3 regions of the Lysinibacillus capsici genome follow, and region 2 is predicted to be linked to each of the others. Evidence: riboswitches for the same ligand, from Rfam matches in the RefSeq annotation. Region 2 holds a riboswitch; each other region holds the start of a gene.

The links. A riboswitch is a leader RNA that binds a small molecule or an ion and turns the genes downstream of it on or off. The one in region 2 is predicted to bind lysine.
Region 1: it holds a riboswitch for lysine, as region 2 does, so the genes downstream of both, LCP48_RS11660 (transporter substrate-binding domain-containing protein) here and LCP48_RS16855 (aspartate kinase) in region 2, are expected to answer to the same signal.
Region 3: it holds a riboswitch for lysine, as region 2 does, so the genes downstream of both, LCP48_RS01730 (amino acid permease) here and LCP48_RS16855 (aspartate kinase) in region 2, are expected to answer to the same signal.

The regions. Positions count from the first base shown of each region.
Region 1 is NZ_CP084108.1:2,372,513-2,380,699, forward strand. Features, by position in the region: gene LCP48_RS11650 (2-oxoglutarate dehydrogenase E1 component) at 1-1,487, shown strand, start outside; gene odhB (2-oxoglutarate dehydrogenase complex dihydrolipoyllysine-residue succinyltransferase) at 1,579-2,847, shown strand; lysine riboswitch at 3,186-3,372, shown strand; gene LCP48_RS11660 (transporter substrate-binding domain-containing protein) at 3,492-4,349, shown strand; gene LCP48_RS11665 (amino acid ABC transporter permease) at 4,520-5,245, shown strand; gene LCP48_RS11670 (amino acid ABC transporter ATP-binding protein) at 5,258-5,989, shown strand; partial or broken gene LCP48_RS11675 (DUF6501 family protein) at 6,252-6,449, shown strand; gene LCP48_RS11680 (toxic anion resistance protein) at 6,498-7,565, opposite strand; gene LCP48_RS11685 (5-bromo-4-chloroindolyl phosphate hydrolysis family protein) at 7,562-8,187, opposite strand, start outside.
Region 2 is NZ_CP084108.1:3,413,859-3,422,045, reverse strand. Features, by position in the region: gene uvrC (excinuclease ABC subunit UvrC) at 1-1,593, shown strand, start outside; lysine riboswitch at 1,701-1,878, shown strand; gene LCP48_RS16855 (aspartate kinase) at 2,013-3,239, shown strand; gene LCP48_RS16850 (YslB family protein) at 3,338-3,772, opposite strand; gene LCP48_RS16845 (succinate dehydrogenase cytochrome b558 subunit) at 4,045-4,653, shown strand; gene sdhA (succinate dehydrogenase flavoprotein subunit) at 4,720-6,474, shown strand; gene sdhB (succinate dehydrogenase iron-sulfur subunit) at 6,480-7,259, shown strand; gene LCP48_RS16830 (acyl-CoA thioesterase) at 7,454-7,918, shown strand; gene LCP48_RS16825 (helix-turn-helix domain-containing protein) at 8,106-8,187, shown strand, end outside.
Region 3 is NZ_CP084108.1:343,540-351,726, reverse strand. Features, by position in the region: gene LCP48_RS01755 (Nramp family divalent metal transporter) at 180-1,445, shown strand; gene LCP48_RS01750 (ABC transporter permease) at 1,493-2,182, opposite strand; gene LCP48_RS01745 (ABC transporter ATP-binding protein) at 2,175-3,098, opposite strand; gene LCP48_RS01740 (sensor histidine kinase) at 3,230-4,165, opposite strand; gene LCP48_RS01735 (response regulator transcription factor) at 4,170-4,862, opposite strand; gene LCP48_RS01730 (amino acid permease) at 5,015-6,478, opposite strand; lysine riboswitch at 6,561-6,737, opposite strand; gene LCP48_RS01725 (CynX/NimT family MFS transporter) at 6,915-8,123, shown strand.

The DNA of each region.
Region 1 (8,187 bases), 1.0 Mb from region 2:
AAGACATTATTGTGGACTTAGTAGGTTACCGTCGCCATGGTCATAATGAAACAGATGACCCAACAGTGACAAACCCAGAAACATACAAATTAGTGTCTAAACATGAAACAGTGCGTGCATTATATGGTGCACAATTAGTGGCAGAAGGTCTTGTAACTGCTGATGATGTAGCGGCACTAGATACAGCTATCTATGCAGAAATGCAAGCAGCCTATGACCATGTCAAAGAAATGGCAGAAAAAGATGATCATCATCATTTAGAAATGCCAGAAGAATTAAAAATAGAGTTCCCACAAATTGATACAGCAGTAGGTGCGGAACGTTTAGAAAAAATCAATGAAGAGCTTTTAGTGTTTGAAGAAAACTTCGAACCACAGAAAAAGCTTGGTAAAATCTTAGAAAAACGCCGTGATGCTTATGCGTCTGCAAAAGTTGACTGGGGTCATGCTGAAACTTTAGCGTATGCAACGATTATTCAAGATGGCACACCAGTACGCTTTACAGGTCAAGATGCACAACGTGGTACATTCTCTCAACGTCACTTAGTACTGCATGATAAAAACAATGGCAATGTCTTCACACCACTACACCATATTTCTGGTGCGAACGCATCCTTTACAGTACACAACTCTCCGCTGACTGAAGCTGGGGTAGTAGGCTTTGAGTATGGTTACAACCTAGAAAATAGCCATGTACTAACAGTATGGGAAGCACAATTCGGTGACTTTGCGAATATGGCACAAGTGATGTTTGATAACTTTATTTCAGGGGCACGCTCAAAATGGGGTCAAAAATCTGGTCTAGTTATCCTTTTACCTCATGGTTATGAAGGTCAAGGTCCAGAGCACTCTTCAAGCCGTATGGAACGCTATTTACAAATGTCAGCTGAAAATAACTGGTTTGTAGCGAACTGTTCAAATGCTGGAAACTACTACCACTTATTACGCCGTCAAGCAGCATTATTAGGTACAGAAGGGGTACGTCCACTTGTAGTCGTATCACCAAAATCATTATTACGTCACCCACTAGCTGCGGCGAATGCTGAGCAATTAGCAAATGGTTCATTCCAAGAAGTGATTGAACAACCAGGCTTAGGGGCTAAACCAGAAGCTGTAGAGCGTATCGTTTTAGGTACAGGTAAAGTGATGATCGACTTAGCAGAGCGCGTGAAAGACGGCGAGGGCTACGATCACCTACACATTATTCGTGTAGAACAACTTTACCCATTCCCAAAAGAGCAAGTTGCTGGTATCATTGCTAAGTATCCTAATGCAAAAGAGATTGTTTGGGTACAAGAAGAACCTAAAAACCAAGGCTCATGGAATTATGCATTAGAAACATTATATGAACTTTCAGAAGGTAAAAAACTTCGCTATGTAGGCCGTCCTGCAATGAGCTCAACTTCTGAAGGGGATGCAGATTCTCATAAAGCAGCACAAGCAGCTCTTATTGAAGAAGCGGTTGCTGAGCCAGTAAAGGTTAAATAATCATATATCAATTTTTGAAACCGGGCTACTTGCCCTTAAGCAGTAGCCCTTCTATGTGCGTCATGCACGTTAATCAAAGGAGGAAATGAAAGTGGCTGAAATTAAAGTCCCTGAATTAGCAGAATCGATTACAGAAGGTAGTATCGCACAGTGGGTAAAAAAAGTGGGCGATCGCGTTGAAAAAGGTGAATTCATCGTTGAACTTGAAACAGATAAAGTAAACGCTGAGATCATTTCTGAAGAAGCAGGTGTATTAACACAAATTTTAGCTGAAGAAGGCGATACTGTACTAGTTGGTCAAGTTATCGCAGTAGTAGAAGCAGGCGAAGGCGCAGCAGCAGCTCCAGCAGCAGCTCCAGCGGCAGCACCAACTGAAGCAGCGCCAGCACCAGCAGCGCCACAAGCAGTATCTGCACCAGTTGCAGCAGCTCCAGTAGTAGAAGAAACTTCTGGTGAGCGTGTAGTTGCATCTCCAGCAGCACGTCGTCTTGCACGTGAAAAAGGAATTGACCTTGCAGCGGTATCTCCAGTAGATCCACAAGGACGTGTACGTGTACAAGATGTAGCAGCTCACGGTACAGCACCAGCTGTAACGCCAGCAGCACCTACATCCGTAGCAACTTCAGGTGGCCCAGTAGTATTTACACCAGCAGCTAATTCTGACCGTGTAACAATTGAAAAAATGAGCCGTCGTCGCCAAACAATTGCAAAACGTTTATTAGAAGTTAAACAATCAACAGCAATGTTAACAACATTCAACGAAATTGACATGACAAACATCATGGCACTTCGTAAACGTAAACAAGAAGAGTTTGTAAAAGCAAACGACATCAAACTTGGTTTCATGTCATTCTTCACTAAAGCTGTTGTTGCAGCACTGAAAAAATACCCATACGTAAACGCTCAAATCTCTGGCAATGAAATTCATTTAAATAACTTCTTTGATATCGGTATTGCTGTATCAACTGAAGAAGGTTTAGTCGTACCAGTTGTACGCGATGCAAATAGTAAAAACTTTGCAGAAATCGAAAAAGATATCGCTAACTTAGCGACAAAAGCTCGTGATAAAAAATTAGGCTTAAATGACATGGCTGGTGGATCCTTCACAATCACAAATGGTGGTGTATTCGGTTCATTAATGTCAACACCAATTATGAACGGTACGCAAGCTGGTATTTTAGGTATGCACTCAATTGTAAACCGTCCAGTTGCAGTAAATGGTGAAGTTCAAATCCGTCCAATGATGTATGTAGCACTTTCATACGATCACCGTATCATCGATGGTAAAGATTCTGTAGGATTCTTAAAAACAGTTAAAGAATTAATCGAAAATCCTGAAGATTTATTATTAAATTCATAATGCCATTAAACCCTGCGAACAATGTTCAGCAGGGTTTTTGTATGACAAAGAGTATTGACCGATTCTATGCTTGAATGAGTACGAATGTTATATCGTTTAGAGGAGCAAAGAAAGAAAAAACGCGACTTTTCTCACATAGAGAACATACTCTATAATAAATATTTGTTGTAATTTTCAGAAATATCAACAAAAGTTCAACGATTTAAAGTGGAAGCAGAACGCACAATATCCTAATATTGTCATTAGTCAGAAAAATGTTAAAATCGTCTTGACGAACATATTAGTTTTATAGTAGTATCTAAATATCAATTAAATAAACAAACCTCACGAATTGTTACCAGTGAGGTAGAGGCGCGGTATTTATTAGTTCATTGTTGAGTAAAAGCAAGCGAAGACGCAATGAAGAAGGAAATATCGCCGAAGTATAAAAGGAGCTCGTACTTTTATACTGGGTCTGCAGTGAATAAGTGCAGGACTGTCCTAGTAAATGGATTTCCAGATTTACTAGGTTGTGCTATCTCGGAAACATGGAAATTATAGTGAGGATTTGGGCAACTGTCATAAAAGGTAAGACCTAAGTTCAATAAACTTAGGTCTTTTTTAGTACAGTTGTCTTATTTTTTTACAGAAAAGGGGAGTTTTTCATGAAAAGAAAATGGTTGTTAGTAATGATCTCTATCATGACGGCAATTGTGCTAGCTGCATGTGGCACAAGCGACAAAAAAGAGGGCGGTTCAAGTGATGCTGGAACTGACAAAGAAGAAGGCGGCGGTGAATTCCGAATTGGCATGGAGGCTGGCTACCCACCGTTCAACTGGACACAGCAAGACGATGCGAATGGCGCAGTGAAAATTGCGGATAATGCAGAATATGCAGGTGGCTATGATGTACAAATGGCAAAGAAAATCGCTGAAGGTTTAGGCAAAGAGTTAGTCATTGTTAAAATGGAGTGGGACGGATTAGTTCCAGCGCTACAATCGAACAAAATTGATGCAATTATTGCAGGTATGTCACCAACAGAAGAACGTAAGAAAACAATTGATTTTACAGAAAACTATTATACTTCTGATTTTGTTATGGTTATTAAAAAAGGTAGCAAATATGAAGGCGCAAAATCGATTCAAGACTTCTCAGGTGCTAAAATTACATCACAATTAAATACATCAAACTATACAGTTATCGATCAAATTAAAGGCGTAGAAAAGCAAACAGCAATGGAGAGCTTCCCAGCAATGCGTGTAGCGTTAGAAGCAGGTAAAATTGATGGCTATGTAGCTGAACGTCCAGAGGGCATTTCCGCTTCTGCAGCCAACGATAAATTCACATATGTAGCATTTGAAGAAGGCTTTGATACAGACCTATCAAATACTTCAATTGCTGTAGGCTTACGTAAAGATGACGCAAATCGTGAAAAAATCAATGAAATCCTAAAAGGCATTTCAGAAGATGATCGTCAAGCCATTATGGAAGAAGCTATTTCTCAACAGCCCGCAGCACAATAATGACATGGCACGGACTAGCAATTAGTCCGTGCATGATCATTTCATCATTATCAAAATGAGAACCTCTCTACATAATGATAATGTCCTAGCGTGACAAATCATAGAATGGTAGAAAGAGCTAGGACACAAAAGAAATAAACGAGCAAGATGACATTGTTAGGAGGAACATCATGAGTCTTGAATGGATACTTTCAATTATTGAAAACAACTGGCAAATGTTTTTACGAGGTGCGTATTATACGTTACTGATTTCGAGTATTAGTACAATTATTGGTGCATTTATCGGATTTTTCATCGGAATTATGCATACGATTCCAGTTCGTAAAAAAGGTGTGAAATTTTATAGCTTAAAGCTCATTAATTTTATACTAACATGCTATGTTGAATTTTTCCGTGGTACACCAATGATTGTACAAGCTATGGTTGTCTACTACGGATTAGATATCGCATTCGGTATCGATATGCACTTTATTACAGCAGGTATTTTAGTCGTTTCCCTCAATACAGGGGCCTATATGGCAGAAATTGTTCGTGGCGGTATTGTATCAATTGATAATGGTCAATACGAGGCAGCATCAGCAATTGGCATGAATCACTTCCAAATTATGCTTCATGTAGTCTTACCACAAGTAGCACGTAATGTTTTACCAGCTACAGGTAACCAATTAATCATGAATATTAAAGATACAGCCGTATTAAATGTCATTGGGGTAACGGAATTATTTTTCCAAACAAAATCAATTTCGGGTAACAACTTCCGTTATTTCGAATCATTCTTCGTTGCATGTGTTCTTTATTTCATCATGACATTTACCGCATCTCGCATCCTTCTTTATGTTGAAAAACGTCTAGATGGTCCTGATGCCTATCAAAAAGAACAAAAAGAAGCTGTATAGGGGGACGCACAAATGGCAGTCATTAAAATCGAACATTTAAGTAAATCATTTGGACGTAACCAAGTGTTAAAAGATGTGAATTTCCAAGTGGAAAAAGGAGAGGTAGTTTGTTTAATTGGCTCCTCTGGCTCTGGTAAATCCACATTGCTTCGTTGCATAAATTTATTAGAAACGCCAAGTGGCGGTCAAATTATTTATAAAGGGGAAGACATCCTAGATGAAAAGCACAATATTCAAGAATATCGTACACATTTAGGGATGGTGTTCCAGCAGTTCAATTTATTTAACAACCACAATGTCATAAGTAATTGCACAGTGGGCCAAATCAAAGTGTTAAAACGTTCGAAAAAAGAAGCAGAAGAAACGGCGCTTAAATACTTGAAAATCGTTGGCATGGATCAATATGTGAATGCCAAGCCTCGTCAACTCTCAGGTGGACAAAAGCAGCGCGTGGCCATCGCTCGTGCCTTATCAATGAATCCTGATGTTATGCTATTCGATGAGCCAACATCCGCATTAGACCCAGAAATGGTGGGTGAGGTGTTAAAGGTAATGCGTCAGCTAGCAAACGAGGGCAATACGATGCTCATCGTGACACATGAGATGGAATTTGCCAAAGAAGTAGCAGATCGAGTTGTCTTTATGGATAAGGGTGTAATTGTGGAGGAAGGCCCTCCAGCACAAGTATTAGTCAATCCGCAACATGAACGTACGAAGGAATTTTTAAAGCGTACATTAAAATAAGCACAAAAAAGTGAGTCCAACCTGTTGGACTCACTTATTTTCTAGAATTCCATTCTGCATAAAGTACAAAGCAGATTGCGAATGCTACAGCAATGATAAAAAACCATTGCGGAACACCACCAAAACTCATCATAACACCTCAAATATTCATTTTTTTGGATAGAATAGGTATAGTATTTCTTTTTTCTCCACAAAAGACCAAAAATATTATAAAATAAGCAATAGACATTAGCTTTTGCTAGTAAAGAGAGGTAGAGAGAATATGTTACATTTAAAATGGAAAGATGCGCCAACATTATGAACGGTTACTTGCAAACATACAAATGCATCGAAATACTTAGTATCAAACGTATTAACAGTAGGAAAAGGTTATGAAGTGAAAAATGAAACAGACGAGTTCGTTTTTATCATCGACAACACAGGTAATGTCGGTGGCTACTATAAAGATTATTTTGAATAAAAACAAACAGGGTGGTTCAGAACATTTGCTGAGCCACCCATTTTTTTGTTAATCTCGCTGATAGCTGCTAGCACCCGCCACATCCTGTAGCTGCTGTTTCTCTTGTTCAGTTGCGGTATGCAGGGCAAAAACATCTTTAATTGCTGTTTGCAGTTCTTGCTGTGTTTCTTTAAACTTCGAAACTTGCTGTTCAAACGTGGGACTTGAGAAGCGATCATGAGCCCTTGATAATCGCTCCTCTAAACGTGCATAATGATGATCCATATGCATCGACAACATCATCGCCAGTTGGTTTTTCCAGAGCGGAATCAAGGTAACGATAGAAAACTCAATTTTTTCAGCTAAGGTTTGATTGGCCTGTTGAATCATACGGATTTGAGGAGCTGTTTGCAGGGCGACTTGCTGTGATACTTGTAAATCATAAATACGTTGATCCAGTCTTTCGATTTGAGCAGCAAAGTCATTTAATTGCTGAATTGCAAGTGGCTGTTTGGTTGCTTGGACACTCGTTATTTGTGCAGGTAGTTCTACCTCAATGGCTTGCTGCTTTTTCATTTGTCCTGCGGCAATGGCTGTTGCCAATTCCTCAAAAAATCCCCGATTATGGGCATAAAGCGCCTCTAAGTTTTCGACATCTTTGATCAGCTGGAGCTGTGCACGCTCCAGCTGTACACCAATACGTTCCACCTGTATACTAATACGCTCAAATTCTGTGAGTGTTTGCTTCACATTAGGCTCGGTTTTGCCAAAGATTTTTTTGAAAAAGGTTTGCTTCTTAGGTTCCAAAGCAGTCGGATCTACTCGATCTAACGTCTGCATTAAAGAATCCAGCATTTGACCAATTTTAGTGACATCTTTTTGCTTTACTTGAGCAAGCATACGGTCGGCAAATTGAGACAGAGCTCGCTGTGAATCTTGCCCAAGGGACAGCAATGATTCAAAATCAGTCAAATCGATTTGACTGGCATACAGTAATGCACGACTTTGTGCAAGAGGCGATAGCGTTTCATAAGTCGCCATCGCCTCGTTTTGTGGAGTTGTTTCTAAATAGGATTGGACTAGTGGAGAAAGCCCTGGTATGGTATTTAATTGAAATGCGTGTTCGTTTGCTGTCATTTATCATCGCCTCGCCAGTCCAATTGTTCTCTACGTCTAAGATTGGAACGATTTGCGAATTCAATCTCCATTTGCAGATGATCGATATCATTTGCAAGCGCATCCTTTAAATCAATTTGAATTGTGTCATTCAAATCAGTTAAGGTTTCGCGTGTTTTGGATAAAGTTAATTGAATTTCCTTATCCTTCACAGGCTGCTTGGAAAGCATCGTATATTTATCCGTTAATTCCACAGCAGAAGGTAAGTGCGCATAGAAAAATGGTTCCACATTATAAAATTTACGTGGGTCTGTCTTGACGATCTTGACGATATTTTTAGAGATACGCGTCATTTCAAGTAGTTGTTTAAAAGCAGAAACAGAACGTACACGTAAATAGTTTTGACTCAATGTTTGAATATGCTTATTGGCTGTTAATACTTGTGTTTCAATGTGTTTGAACTCTTCTTTTGTGATGCCTGCTATTTGCATGACTTTCTTTTTTTGTCTATGTTTCAGCAACGCTGTACTCGTCGCATAGGAACCCGCAAACAGTAAACCACCAAGGAAGAATCCAGGATTTGCCGCAATGGCTGCGATAGAAACAGTTGTGAGCGAAATAAGAAAGCTGGCACTATGTCTAG
Region 2 (8,187 bases):
GTGACGTCATCAAATATTGAAGCACTTATTTTAGAGCTGAATCTCATCAAATTACATGATCCAAAATATAATGTCATGTTAACGGATGATAAGACCTATCCATATTTAAAAATTACGAATGAAAAACATCCTCGTCTGATTACGACAAGGAAGGTAAAAAAGGATAAGGCTAAATATTTTGGCCCTTATCCGAATGCCTATGCAGCAAGTGAAACGAAAAAGCTATTGGATCGATTGTATCCGCTGCGCAAATGTGTTCAATTACCTTCCAAGGCTTGCTTGTACTATCACATGGGTCAATGCTTAGCACCTTGTGTGAAGGAAATTGATGGTCAGGTTTATCAAGAAATGATTGAGGATATGACGAAGTTTTTAAATGGTGGTGTGGAGACAGTCAAAAAAGAGCTTGAAGTTAAAATGCTAGCAGCTGCAGAAAACCTAGAATTTGAACGAGCGAAGGAATTCCGAGACCAAATTGCCCATATTGATACGGTTATGCAGAAGCAAAAAATAGTTTCAAGTGATACAACAAATCGAGATGTTTTTGGCTATGCTGTTGAAAAAGGATGGATGTGTGTTCAGGTTTTCTTTGTGCGCCAAGGAAAGCTGATTGAGCGTGATGTCTCAATTTTCCCGATCTATCAAGATGCAGAGGAAGAATTTTTAACATTTGTTGGGCGCTTTTATGAAAAGCCAGAGCATATTAAGCCAAAAGAAATTTTTATTCCACAAGCCATTGATGCAGCTATCTTAACAGAATTATTAGAAATTAAAGTGCTCACACCGAAAAGAGGTCAAAAGAAGGAATTGGTTGAATTAGCTACCAAAAATGCTGAAATTGCTGTGGCAGCTAAATTCCAGCTAATAGAGCGTCAGGAAGAACGTACGATTGGTGCTTGTGAGGCACTTGGTGAAGCAATGGGTATTAGTGCACCTTTACGAATTGAAGCTTTTGATAATAGTCATATGCATGGAACGGATGCAGTGTCTGCTATGGTTGTTTTCATTGATGGGAAGCCTGCGAAAAAGGAGTACCGAAAATATAAAACGCGTACAGCAGCCAAACATGATGATTACGGTGCAATGCAGGAGGTTATACGTCGTCGCTATATTCGTGTTTTAAAGGAAGGTCTACCATTACCAGATTTAGTCTTAATTGATGGTGGTAAGGGACAAATGGAAGTAGCCCGTGAAGTACTAGAAGATGAGCTTGGTCTTGTTATACCGATTGCTGGTTTAGCCAAAGATGATAAGCATAATACATCTCAGCTATTGTTTGGTGATCCACCAGAAGTGATTAGCTTAAAACGTACAAGTGATGGCTTTTATTTATTACAACGAATTCAAGACGAAGTCCATCGCTTTGCTATTACCTTCTTGCGTCAACAGCATGAGAAACATGCCATTCAATCTGTATTAGATCAAATTGAAGGGGTAGGACCAAAACGAAAGCAACAGCTGCTTAAACATTTCGGTTCAGTCAAAAAAATTCGAGAGGCGAGCGAGCTAGCATTACAGGAGGCTGGGATGCCCGCTAATTTAGCAAGCCAAATTTTTAGCTATTTTCAGCAACAATCATTGTCAAAGGAATAGGCATATGCTATGGTTATAAATAACATTGTTTTCAATGTTATGGAGAGCCAACTGTGTGACTAGTTTGTTTACGCTAAGGCTTAATGAATTGAATACATTCACTTTAAAGTGATGATAGAGGTGCAAGATTCAAGAGTAACACGATGGAGGATGGACAAGTCCAGAGATATTGTGTGAAAGGGGAGCTTGCCGAAGTACAGTATTGTTGTTCCTATGTTGTACTGGTTTTGCATTTAAGAAATGTAAGACTGTCGATTCTAAACGTTTCGGAGAGCTATCACACATGCGCAAGTTACGATTATTGTACATGTTATGGGCAGCTTTCACGTTATGTGGAGGCTGCCTTTTAGTTTTCTAGAAACAGTTTTACCCCCCTGTAATTTGGTAAAATACATGAACTGGAAGGGAGAACGAAAGAAATGGCTAAAATCGTGATGAAGTTTGGGGGAGCTGCATTAGCTTCTACTGAACAAATCCAAGAGGCTGCTAGGAAAGCGATTGCTGAAAAGGACAAAGGATTGGATGTAGTAGTGGTCGTTGCAGCAATGGGACACACTGCGAAAGAGATGAAATTGATGGTACACCAACTAACTGACGATGTGTCGAAAAGAGAATTAGATGCAGTGTTGTCAACTGGCTCTCAATTATCAAGTGCTTTATTTGCCATCGCCTTGCAGGAAGCAGGCTATGAGGCGGTGTCTCTAACTGGATGGCAAGCTGGTATACATACGGATGGTATGTATCGGCATGCTCGTATCGACTATATAGATATTAATCGAATGGAAGAACACTTTGCACAGGGACAAATTGTGGTTATTGCTGGAGAACAAGGGATTGACGAAGAGCACAATATCACCATGCTTGGGAAAGGTGGAGCTGAAACAGCTGCTGTTGCACTTGCCATAGCATTGGAAGCGGAGAGAGTAGATATGTATACAAATGTGGATGGTGTTTATACAGCAGATCCACGGTATGTTACAAATGCCCAAAAGCTACAAGAAATTTCCTATGATGAAATGTTGGAGTTATCGAATTTAGGGTCTCATATCATACATCCTCGTGCGGTGGAGTTAGCGAAAAAATTTCAAATGCCTGTTATTATACGCTCCAGTTTAATAGAATCAGTAGGCACTTTATTGAAGGAGGAAGTGGAAATGGAAAAAAATTTAGTCGTTCGTGGTGTTGCATTTGAATCAGATATTATTCGTTTAACAGTAGGGTATGATGCTTTTTCGAATGCTTCATTAGCAGATATATTTACGGTGCTTGCAGAGAACCGTATTAATGTTGATATTATTGTCCAAGCCATTATTGATGGGTTGAAGCCAACTGTATCGTTTTCCATTTTAAAAGAGGAATTTGCGGAAGCATTACGTGTTTTAGAGGATAGTAAATTATCACTCGGATTTAGTTTTGCCGACTTCGAAATTGGACTAGCAAAAGTTTCTATTATTGGTTCAGGCATGGCTTCCAATCCAGGCGTTGCCGCTCGTATGTTTGATCGGTTACGTCGTGAAAATATCCCTGTAAAAATGGTTAGTACTTCTGAAATAAAAGTGTCCGTTGTTGTACCACAGGATGATATGATCCAAGCAGCTAATGCTCTCCATGATGAATTTAATTTAGAGCAAGCACTTTACATATAATAATAGAAGAAACAGCATTTTATGTAATTGACCGAAATAAAAGGAAGAAAAAAGAAGGATTGTCATCCCATTCTTTAATGGGAGACAATCCTTTTTAATTATTCTGAGGGAATGGTATTCATAATACGTTCTTTAACGTCCCATTTGACTGTAAACATGACGTATTGTTGCTTTTCCCGTTTTTCACTATAGCATTCTGTCAGGTAGCCTTTAGCTAGTTGAATTTGCTCTGCTATAAATCCTGCTTCAAGTTTAAAGCTACGCTGCTTTATTTGCAGAATTTCAGGGTCATTTGTCAACTGGAAAATACGTCCATCTTTTGATTCCTTTATGAGTTCTAATGTACCCCAGCAGGCATCTGCGAAAAATGCGATAAGTTCATCTTGACTTTTACATGGGAACTTGCGAGCAAGCTCTTTACCTGCCCAATAAAGGACGTCATCTTCATGTTTACCGAGTATAGAAGATAGAATATGATCACGAATGATCTCATAGCCAAATGATGAGATTGTAGGAGATGGAGTGTTTAACATTGTTATCCTTCTTTCTTAGAATTTTCTTAAAATTTAACGGTAATAAAGTAATGATAGATTTTTCGAGAAAAAACGACGCATCATGTACTAGATTAGTTCTTTAATAAGCTCTATGAAAAACTCCGAGTTGCCTTGACGCTCGTAGCTCTTGAGAGTACAATAAACATGTCATAATATTGTACCATGATGAAATACACAGTCAATGAAGTATCATTTACAAAATGATGACTTCTTTTGTTGTGCTATTTTAAGTACTAAGGGGGGTAACAGTCTTGTCGAAAGATCGAGAGTTTTTATGGCGTCGCTTACATTCTCTACTTGGGATCATTCCAGTAGGTCTGTTTTTAACGATGCACCTGTTCATTAACTTTACAGCAACAGGCGGGGCAGAAAGTTACAATGATGCTACCGCAGTAATGGAAAAGATTCCATTCCTTATCCTAGTTGAATGGATTGTCATCTATATTCCATTAATGTTCCACGCATTCTATGGTGTCTACATTGCATTCACTGCTACACCAAACACAGGACGTTTCAGCACATACCGTAACTGGATGTTCTCTTTACAACGTTTTACGGGTGTATTCTTAGTGATATTCATTGCATGGCATATTTTCCAAACTCGTATTCAAAAAGCACTTGGCACACACGTTGATTACGACATGATGGCGAATATTGTTGCTAATCCATTCATGCTTGGATTCTACATTGTTGGTATTTTATCAGCAACTTTCCACTTATCTAACGGTTTATGGGCATTCCTAGTAAGCTGGGGTATTACACAATCTCCTCAGTCTCAAAAGATCGCTACTTACGTAACAAACATTCTTTTCGTAATTCTAAGTGTAGTTGGTGTGGCTGCTATTTTAGCTTTTGTATAATTCCATAGAAGCTACGATAGAGCACATGCAATCATTGCAATTTTTTAAGAGGAGTGAGAAATAATCATGGCGAAAAGCAAAATAATTGTTGTCGGCGGTGGTCTTGCCGGTCTGATGGCAACGATTAAAGCAGCTGAAGTTGGTACTGAAGTTGATTTATTCTCATTAGTTCCTGTAAAACGCTCACACTCTGTTTGTGCGCAAGGCGGAATTAATGGTGCGGTAAATACTAAAGGTGAAGGGGATTCTCCATGGATCCACTTTGATGATACAGTATATGGTGGGGACTTCCTAGCGAACCAACCACCAGTTAAAGGTATGTGTGATGCAGCACCTGGCATTATCCACTTAATGGACCGTATGGGTGTTATGTTCAACCGTACACCAGAAGGGCTTTTAGATTTCCGTCGTTTTGGTGGTACTTTAATGCACCGTACAGCTTTCTCTGGTGCAACAACTGGTCAACAATTACTATATGCGCTAGATGAGCAAGTTCGTTCTCATGAAGTAGCTGGTTTAGTAAATAAATATGAACACTGGGAATTCCTTGGTGTTATTATCGATGAAGACGGCGTTTGTCGTGGTATCGTAGCGCAAGATATGCGTACAGAAGAAATTAAATCATTCCGTGCAGACGCTGTTATTATGGCGACTGGTGGCCCTGGTATTATCTTCGGTAAAACAACAAACTCTGTTATTAACACAGGTTCTGCTGCTTCTATCGTTTATCAACAAGGTGCTTCATATGCGAATGGTGAATTCATTCAAATTCACCCAACAGCGATTCCTGGAGATGACAAAAACCGTCTAATGTCAGAATCAGCTCGTGGTGAAGGTGGTCGTATTTGGACTTATAAAGACGGTAAACCTTGGTACTTCTTAGAAGAGAAATACCCAGCTTATGGTAACTTAGTACCACGTGATATTGCGACACGTGAAATTTTCGACGTTTGTGTAAACCAAAAACTTGGTATCAATGGCGAAAACATGGTATACCTAGATCTTTCACATAAAGATCCACATGAATTGGACGTTAAACTTGGTGGTATCATCGAAATCTACGAAAAATTCGTAGGGGATGACCCTCGTAAATTACCAATGAAAATTTTCCCAGCAGTTCACTATTCAATGGGTGGATTATGGGTTGACTACAATCAAATGACTGAAATTCCTGGTCTATTTGCAGCAGGTGAATGTGATTACTCTCAACATGGTGCAAACCGTCTTGGTGCAAACTCATTATTATCTGCTATCTACGGTGGTATGGTTGCAGGACCAAACGCAGTAGACTATGTAAAACACCTTAAAAAGCATGCTGAAGATCTTCCACAAGAGATTTACGATGCTCGTGTAAAAGAGGAACAAGCGAAATGGGATGCTATCATGAAAATGGAAGGCACAGAAAACGCTTACTTACTGCATAAAGAGCTTGGTGAAATGATGACTGCTACAATGACTGTAGTACGTTACAATGATCAGCTTGAAGATACATTGAAAAAACTTGATGAGCTTACTGAGCGTTGGAACAACATCAACATCAATGATACGCAAAAATGGAGCAATCAAGGCGCACACTTTACACGTCAGCTTAAAAATATGTTAGTGCTTGCAAAAGTAATGACAAAAGGTGCACTATTACGTAATGAATCTCGTGGTGCACACTATAAACCTGATTTCCCTAACCGTGATGATGAGAACTTCTTAAAAACAACAATGGCGAAGTTTGACCCAGCTACTGGTAATCCAATCATCACGTACCAAGAAGTCGACGTTTCATTAATCCCACCACGTAAACGCGACTACTCTGCGAAAGGAGACTAAAAGTTATGCAAATCGCAGCTAATACTGGAAGAATGGTCAAAGTGGAAATCTTACGTCAAGATACACAAGGCGGCAATAGCTACTGGCAAAAATTCCAAGTGCCTTACCGTCATGGTATGAACGTAATTTCAATTTTAATGGAAATTCAAAAAAATCCTGTTACTGAAGATGGTGTAAACACATCACCAGTATCATGGGATATGAACTGTTTAGAAGAAGTTTGTGGTGCATGTTCAATGGTGATCAATGGCCGTCCACGTCAATCATGTTCTACACTAGTAGACCAATTGACAGAGCCGATTAAATTGGAGCCAATGAAAACATTCCCTGTTATTCGTGACTTACAAGTTGACCGTGAACGTATGTTCAACGCTCTTAAAAAAGTTAAAGCATGGGTACCAATCGATGGTACGTATGATTTAGGTGAAGGTCCACGTATGCCAGAAGGTAAACGTCAATGGGCTTATGAACTATCTAAATGTATGACTTGTGGTGTATGTATGGAAGCATGTCCAAACGTGTCTGAAAAGGCTTCATTCATTGGACCAGCTCCATTATCACAAGTACGTCTTTTCAACACTCACCCAACTGGTGCTATGATTAAAGATGAACGTTTAAATGCGATTATGGGTGACGGTGGCCTTGCGAACTGTGGTAACTCTCAAAACTGTGTTGCTGCATGTCCAAAAGGTATTCCTTTAACAACTTCCATCGCTTCATTAAACCGTGCAACTACAGTGCAAATGTTCCGTAACTTCTTCGGTTCTGACCACTACGTAGACTAATATCGGACAAGCGGAACTCCCTTACACTTCGTGTGAGGGAGTTTTTTATAGTTATAGAAATGAAATTTATCAAGTTGTTTATTTACGTTTTTTCTATGATAATATAGCATTTTCTTTTATAATGAATATGTATTCATTTTGTTTGCCGTTGATTGATAAAAGACGGGCAATTACATGACAGGGGATGGTATATCATGAAGGCAAATTATATCGATAATTTTCAAGAGTGGGAAAAGGGTTTTTCATTTTTTAGTGAGGTACGAGTTCGATTTTCAGAAACAGACATGTATGGTCATATGAACAATACGATAAGCTTTACATATTTTGAGCAAGCAAGAATTGATTACTTCCGATATTTAGGAATTTCAATGCCCTCAGTTGGAGAAGAGAATGTGAAATCTATACCAATTGTAGCCGATTTACAATGTGATTATGTAAAGCAGGTTTTCTTTGATGACGTACTACGAATCTATACAAAAATTGCGCAAGTTGGGAATTCTTCAATGGACATTCACTATCTAGCAAAAAATCAAAAGGACGAAATCTGTTTCACTGGTCGTGGAACGATTGTGCAAATGGATCCTCGTACAGGTAAAAGTGTGCCGATTTCAGAGGAAGAAAAAACGAAATTCATTCAGTTGGCCATTCTGCCTCACTAGTTCAACATATAAGTATATGTAAATTCATTGAAATAGTAGGTTTTACTTTTTACGTAAAATTTATGAATGTAACAATGTAATTTTCGAAATTTTTAAGGAAACATGGAATAATCATGCAAATAGCCGTCACCGCTTCCTGCCCCTTAACATAAGTTACAATACGTGCGGGGGAGGAGGGTGTAACTGAATGAATGGCTCTCATCATCGTTCTCTTTTAACAAACCGAGAACGTGAAATATTTGCGCTTTTATTAGCTGAAAAAACAACGA
Region 3 (8,187 bases), 1.6 Mb from region 2:
ATCGTATACGATACAAGTGGTGAAAGTCTAATTAGAAAATGATGAGAATGGCACATACTTATAGAAAGATAAAGCAAACCACTTCACTTTTTTTATTCCTAGCGTTAGAATACTAATATCTCATTTTCCTATAGGAAACTTTATTTCATCGGTGATACTTTTTGAAACGAGGGAACAATATGGTTTACAAACGAGTCACAAAATCGGCTGCAGAGGCGGTTTTAGATGGAGATATAAAAGGTTGGCGAAGATTTTTACCATTTCTAGGACCTGCTTTCATTGCAGCAGTCGCCTATATCGATCCTGGTAATTTTGCTACAAATATTACAGCAGGCTCTCAATATGGCTACCTGCTACTTTGGGTTATAGCCTTTTCTAATTTAATGGCTGTGTTAATTCAATCTCTGTCTGCCAAGCTTGGAATTGCGACAGGAAAAAATTTACCTGAAGTCGCACGCGAGCATTTTTCTAAAAAAACATCTATCTTTTTATGGATACAGGCAGAATTGGTCATCATTGCCACTGACCTCGCTGAATTTATCGGAGCAGCATTAGGGCTTTATTTACTTTTCAATATCCCAATGCTTCCCGCCGCATTGATTACAGCAGTGGGTTCATTTGCTATTTTAGAGCTGCAAAGAAGAGGATTTAGAGCCTTTGAAGCAGGTATTTCTGGCATGGTATTAATTGTTGTATTGGCATTTGCCTTCCAAACATTTTTAGCGCAGCCAGCATGGGGCGATGTAGCGATCGGTATGTTCACACCCCACTTTGAAGGTGTAGATTCACTATTATTAGCAACAGGTATTTTAGGTGCAACCGTTATGCCTCATGCTATTTACTTACATTCCTCTTTAACACAAAGTCGTATTATTGGTCGAAATGAGGCAGAAAAAAAACGTATTTTCCGTTTTGAATTTATCGATATTATCATCGCTATGATTATTGCTGGTGCCATCAATATGAGCATGCTCATAATTGCCGCAGCAGTATTCCATACCCAAGGCGTTATTGTTGAAGATTTAGATGTTGCCTATAATGGCTTAAAAGATGCGCTCGGCCCACTGGCTGCCATTTCCTTTGGTCTTGGTTTACTTATTGCAGGGCTTGCTAGCTCCTCTGTAGGGACTTTAGCCGGTGACGTAGTGATGCAGGGCTTCATTCAAAGAAAAATACCTCTTTATTTACGTAGAGCGATTACCATGGTGCCACCACTTGCAATCATTGCCTCTGGTGTGAATGCTACCTATGCTTTGGTTCTTAGTCAGGTTGTTTTATCATTTGGTATTGCCTTTGCACTTGTCCCTCTTGTTATGTTTACAAGTAAACGAGACATCATGGGAAGCCTAGTTAATCACCGTATTACAACTGTTTTAGGTTGGTTTGTCGTAGTCATTGTTGTTACGTTAAACATTTACTTACTTTGGGAAACAATTTTTGGATAATAAAAAGCCAGGTACTCTATAGGAATGAGCACCTGGTATCTTTTTGATTAAACATCCACCTTTTCGATATTTCTAATGGCTAAATAAGCAATACCCAGACCCACGATTGCTAAAGTAATTGGAATAATAATTATATCGTTTAAAGTAAAGTCACCTGAATTTGACGAAGTTACAGACACAATTATAATAGATGAAATGATAGTTGTCGGTATAGAGTATTTTCTCATCCCAAAATACAATGGGATTAAAGCTATGCCTGAGGCAGCTATCGCATTCATCAATACAGAAGGTATATGCTGAATAATTAAAGAACTTGATAGTACATCTGGAATTAATTCATATCGATCGCTTACGACACAAAAAATGGCTGTAATAAGAGCATTGGAGATAATGATCATACTGAAAGTAAATAGCATGACAATAGCAAGCTTTGCGACCATTAATTTCCTTCTACTTATCGGATACATAAAGGCTAAAGTAATGGTTTTAAATTTATATTCTCCGATGATTAACTTAGCTATTAACGTAGAAGCAAAGATAATAAAAACTGCTCTTACAAATGTATCAATGACACTTAAAGCAACCTTGTAATTTTCAAGCCCTGGATCTCCTTCAACTTTAGAAATAAATAAAATCATAAACAGAAACCCGAGAATGACTAAATTAGCAATGATAGCTCCTCTAACATATGATCCTAAATGGAATTTCTTCATTTCTAAACGCATTAAATTAAGCATGGACAACGCCTCCATTGATTAGCTTTAAGAAATAATCCTCTAATGAACTTGTTTTTTTACTAATCTCTTCAATCTCCACGTCATGTTCAATTAATGCTCTTGATAGGCTTTGTTGAGATACTGTTGAGTCGTATATACGTATAGAGTTATCATCCATCATCTTAAAATTAGTAATGTTTAATTCGCTTTCAATAATAAACGCTGCCTTTTTCCCATCACTTACGATCACTTCGGTATAATTGACCTGATCACGATTAATAGTATCCATTGCTACCTCAGTGATGAGCCTTCCATTCTTAATAACACCTATTGTATCGACCAATTGTTCTATTTCAGCCAAAATATGACTAGAGATAATAATAGTTATGCCGTACTCCTTACAAAGCATCTTGAAAAGCTCTCTTAACTCCTTTATCCCAACTGGGTCCAATCCATTAATTGGTTCATCTAATATAAGTAACTCTGGCTTTGTAATGATGGCTCTTGCAATGCCTAATCTCTGTTTCATCCCAAGAGAAAAATCTTTAACCTGCTTATTCTCTGTATTGGTTAACTTTACTAAATTAAGAACATGTGCAATTTCTTTCTTATCATAATAACCCATGTATTCACAATGTAATTCCAGGGTCTCACTAGCCGTTAATTTTTCATAGAAAATAGGATATTCAATAATTGTTCCCATTCTTTTTAGTAATTCATAGGATTTGTCTGTCAATTTCTCCCCTAAAATTTCTACATCCCCACTAGTAGGCTTCGTTAGATTAGTTAGCATCTTCATAACAGTGGTTTTACCTGCACCATTGGGACCTAAAAATCCATAAATCTCCCCCTTCTTAACGTTCATATTGACAGCTGAAACAACTTCTTTTCCATCATAAACTTTCGTAAGCTGATTTGTTTTTACAATGTATGTCATGTAATTCTCTCCCTCAATTGTGACTAGCTTCATTATAAAAAATGAAACTCTCTATTTTATTACTGCATTCTTACAAATTTCTTAAGTAAAAAAGCCTGCAAAGCCTTAAAGCTTTACAAGCACAATTGGATTCAATACATCATTCGTTTTAGCGAAATGGTAAAAGTAGTTTTTTCATTAGGAATACTCGATAACCGGATGGAGCCATTCATTATTTCTACTAGCCGCTTTGTAATCGTTAGTCCCAAACCACTGCCTTGAAAAGATTTATTTCGAGAATCCTCAAGTGTATACATCCTTTCAAATACGCTATCGATATGATATTCATCAATACCCTTGCCACAATCCCACACATCAATATCAATATTGGCTTCTTCATGTCTTACGGTAATTCCAATTACATTGCCATCTGCTCCATACGCAATAGCATTAGACAGTAGATTGTTTAGAACCCTATTTAATGCTTCTTCATTACCAAGGGCATACATGGGGCTTGTAGGAATACCAATATTAATATCTAATCCCATTGAAGTAACCAGATCGTAAAAAGACAAAATATTTTTACGGCATATTTCACTGACATTGATTTTAGTGATTGGATAATCTGTGTCCCCAGCCTCTAATTTTGCCAAGTCAAAAAATGTATGGATAATTTTTAACACTTCTAATGTTTTAGCATGTACACCTGTAAGTAATCGTTGGCGTTCTTCGTCACTCATCGCATTTTGAAGTTGAAGCATTTCAATATAGCCAAGTACAACGGTTAAAGGTGTTTTAAGATCATGCGAAATATTGGCCAACATCTTTTTCATGGAATTTTCCATTTTACGATGCGTAGCCTGGATTTTTTGATGCTGATCTAGCAAAGCATTCAGTGTAATAAGTAACTGTTGAATTTCTGAATTTGTAGTTGTTACTAGAATCTTTTCATATGTCTGTTCATTTACAATTACGTGTAGTTTACTATGAATGTATTGGATAGCGCGTTCTTGTTCCCTCTTGACTTTCCATTGAAAAATTAGGACTCCGATTAGCAATACAATTATTATTAATAGAAATATCATCATATTTTTATCCCTCAAACTTATAGCCGATTCCCCATAGAGTTTTAATATACTGAGGATTTGATGGATCATCTTCTATTTTTTCACGTAGTCTTCTGATATGTACATTTATAATATTTTCATCTCCGTAATAGGCATCTTTCCATATCATCTGATAAATTTGCTCTTTGGTAAAAACCCTTTGACGATTTGTCACAAACAATTTTAAAATGGAAAATTCCTTTGATGTCAGCTTTATCTCTTGTCCACTCTTTGCTATTGAGAAATTAACGATATCTATCTTTAAATTATCAATTTCGAGGACCTCTTGCTTTTGTTCAGCTTGACTAGAGTATTTCGTCGCTCTTCTGATAACAGCCTTTACACGTGCTGAAAATTCCAGCATAGAAAAGGGTTTAGCGATATAATCATCTGCCCCTAATCCTAAGCCCAACGCTTTATCAACATCACTGTCTTTTGCAGACATAATAATGATAGGAAGTGCTGCCTGCTCTCTAATAATCTTTAATACTTCCAATCCATTTAATTTAGGAATCATAATATCTAAAATGACCAAATCAAAGGTATTTTGCAAACAATTATGTAATGCCTCTTCGCCATTAGTCGCTGTTGTGACTTTGAAACCTTCCATCGTTAAGTAATTATCAACCATTTCACGAATGGCTTCATCGTCTTCTACAAGTAAAATATGCTTTTGCACTATCATGCACCTCTCCTATCAAACCCAATTTCCATATGTATATTACATTACCATATTTATGATGTTTGATTAGAGAGATTTTGTTTATGAGTATTGAAAAAAGAACTGCCCCATAAACCATCACTCTTAGGTTTACAGAACAGCTCTATTATTTAATCTTCAACTTTTAAATCACAATCTTTAAGTGGAAGCATTTTTGTTTTGTGCTTTATTTTATAGCCCAACCATAATGCTAAAAATAATGGAATCCCAATATACGAAACAAGCATACCGTACCAATCAATCTTATCGCCTGTAAAGGCTGTGTAATTTTGTCCAATGACTACAATCATACAAACTGTAAAAGCAAATAGTGGTCCAAACGGATATAATTTGGCTTTATAAGGTAATAACTTTGGATCCAAGCCCTGTGCATCAAACGCTCGGCGGAAACGATAATGACTAAACGCAATACCTAGCCATGCAATAAAGCCAGACATTCCAGAAGCATTTAATAGCCAGATATATACCACTCCATCGCCAAAGAAGGATGCCAAAAATGCTAAACAGCCTACAGCTAATGTTGCCATAAGTGCATAAATCGGAATACCTCTACGACTTAGCTTTGCAAAAAATTTAGGTGCATGTCCATCCACTGCTAATTGCCATAGCATACGAGAAGATGCATATAGTCCTGAATTTCCTGCTGACAGCATAGCCGTTAAAATAATGGCATTCATTAAAGAAGCAGCAAAGGCAATACCTAGACGGTCAAACACTAGTGTAAACGGTGATACTGCGATATCTTCTGATAACAAACGTTCGTCTGTAAATGGAATCAACATCCCGATTGCACCAATCGCTAAAATATAAAACAATAGAATACGCCAAAATACAGATTTAACAGCCTTCGGAATATTTTTACCAGGATTATCTGTTTCACCAGCTGTAATTCCTAGTAATTCTGTCCCTTGGAATGAGAATCCTGCAGCTAGGAAAATACCAAATGTAGCAAGGAAGCCACCATGGAATGGCCCATCACTAACAAAGAAATTAGTAAAACCTACAGGAGCCTGCCCACCTAAAATACCAAAAATCATTAGTAAGCTAATGATAATAAAAACAATAACCGTTGCTACTTTAATCATGGCAAACCAATATTCACTTTCACCATAACTTTTTACGGATAGTAAATTAAACGTCAATACAACAGCAATAAATAATACTGTCCAAAGTGCTGATGAGCTTTCTGGGAACCAATATTTCATAATTAATGACACAGCAGCAATTTCGGCAGCAATGGTGATTGCCCAGTTATACCAGTAGTTCCAGCCTAATGCAAAGCCCAAAGCGGGATCTACAAATTTGGTTGCATATGTACTAAATGAACCTGATGATGGCATATAGGCAGCCATTTCCCCTAAGCTTGTCATTAAAAAATACACCATAATACCGATTAAAGCATAGGCAAGCAATGCTCCCCCAGGCCCTGCCTGAGCAATAGCACCTCCACTAGCTAAGAATAGCCCCGTACCAATTGTACCGCCTAAAGAAATCATTGTAATATGACGGCTTTTTAATTCTTTTTTCAGCTTCGGCGCTTTATGTCCGAGCTGATTTACTTTTATTTCACTCACGATATAGCTTCCTTCCTATTTATGAGGCAAAAAAATGCCATCACATATACACTGTGATGGCTACGTTAATCCTCAGTTTTCCCTACATGATAGCTCAACACGTTGTACAAACGTGACAGTTCTGTTCCTTTCGGAGACAGCCCCAGCATGAGGTTTTCAAGTCCCCTCACACTTCGGCAATATTTCCTTTCAGCTAATCTCATCAATGCTTGTCATTTCAATTAGCATACTTATAAATATCGCGACCTCTACCTCAATACAAACATGAGGCATATAATTATTAAATTTATGATGTTTATTATACTAACATAAGACCATAGACATTTCAATACTGCAAGAAATGTTCCGTATTTTATGAATCTTCTACTATTTTTAATAGTGTGATAAAGTGTTATAGTAGTTCAATTAGAATGGTTATTATTAGGGGGGATTTATTTTGACTACAAATGATCATACCACTAGTTATCCAAGTAAAAAAATTAGCTGGACAGGAACAACCTTACTTTTAGTCTTTGGCGTTATCTTTATAGCCTCTACATTACGAATGCCACTAACTGTTGTTGGTCCAATTATATCCTTTATCCGTGAAGATCTTGGAATATCTAATGTATTGGCAGGCTTTCTAACAACGATTCCATTGCTGGCTTTTGCTATTATATCTCCATTTGCACCAGTTGTAGCACGCAAACTAGGGCTTGAGCTAACATTATTTTTATCAACTTTTCTCTTGGCCTTAGGAATTGTCCTACGTTCACTTGGTACGACAGAATTACTTCTATTGGGTACTGTGTTAATTGGCGTAGCCATTTCTTTTGGAAATGTACTAATTCCAGGATTATTAAAATTGAAATTTCCCTATCATGTGGGTTTATTAATGGCCTTTTTCACCATGTCCATGAATTTTACTGCTGGCCTTGGAGCTGGTATTAGCTATCCGATAGCTAATTCATCGTTAGGCTGGCAAGGTGCGCTTTCCATTGCACTCATACTCGTTCTAATTACAATCTTAATTTGGATACCTCAACTAAAGTCAAATTACCCAGAACCAGTTACTACATCTAAAAAGACCAGTACACCTTTATGGAAATCACCTGTTACTTGGGCTGTCACAGGGGCAATGGGTTTACAGTCTTTATTATTCTATACAACAGCAGCGTGGATACCTGAGATTTATATTGCTCAAGGTTTAGCGCCTGATAATGCTGGCTGGATGTTTTCAATCATGCAATTCTCACAAGTACCAATGGCTTTGGCAGTCCCTATTATTGCAGGTAAAATGACTTCTCAACGCCCACTTGTATTGATGTTTACATCCTTCTATTTAGTAGGCTTTGTTGGAGTTGTCATGGAATGGACAAGTCTTGGGGTCCTGTGGATGGTTCTTCTAGGGTTAGCAGGTGGTTCTTCATTCGCCCTAGCAATGATGTTCTTCACTCTCCGTACTCGTACTGCATTTGAAGCAGCAGATTTATCAGGCTTTGCACAATCTTTGGGTTATTTATTTGCCGCAATTGGTCCTATTCTTTTTGGCTACTTGCATGATTTATTTGGTGGCTGGAATATTGCGGGATGGCTCTTTGTCGTTGTAGCAATGTTACTCTTCTTTTGCTCAATGAGAGCTTCTAAGGATGAATATGTGCATTAAAATTAAATAAAGCAGGTGGTTCAGCTTCCTCCATCTGCTCTATTTCTATATAGTGTTTACACAT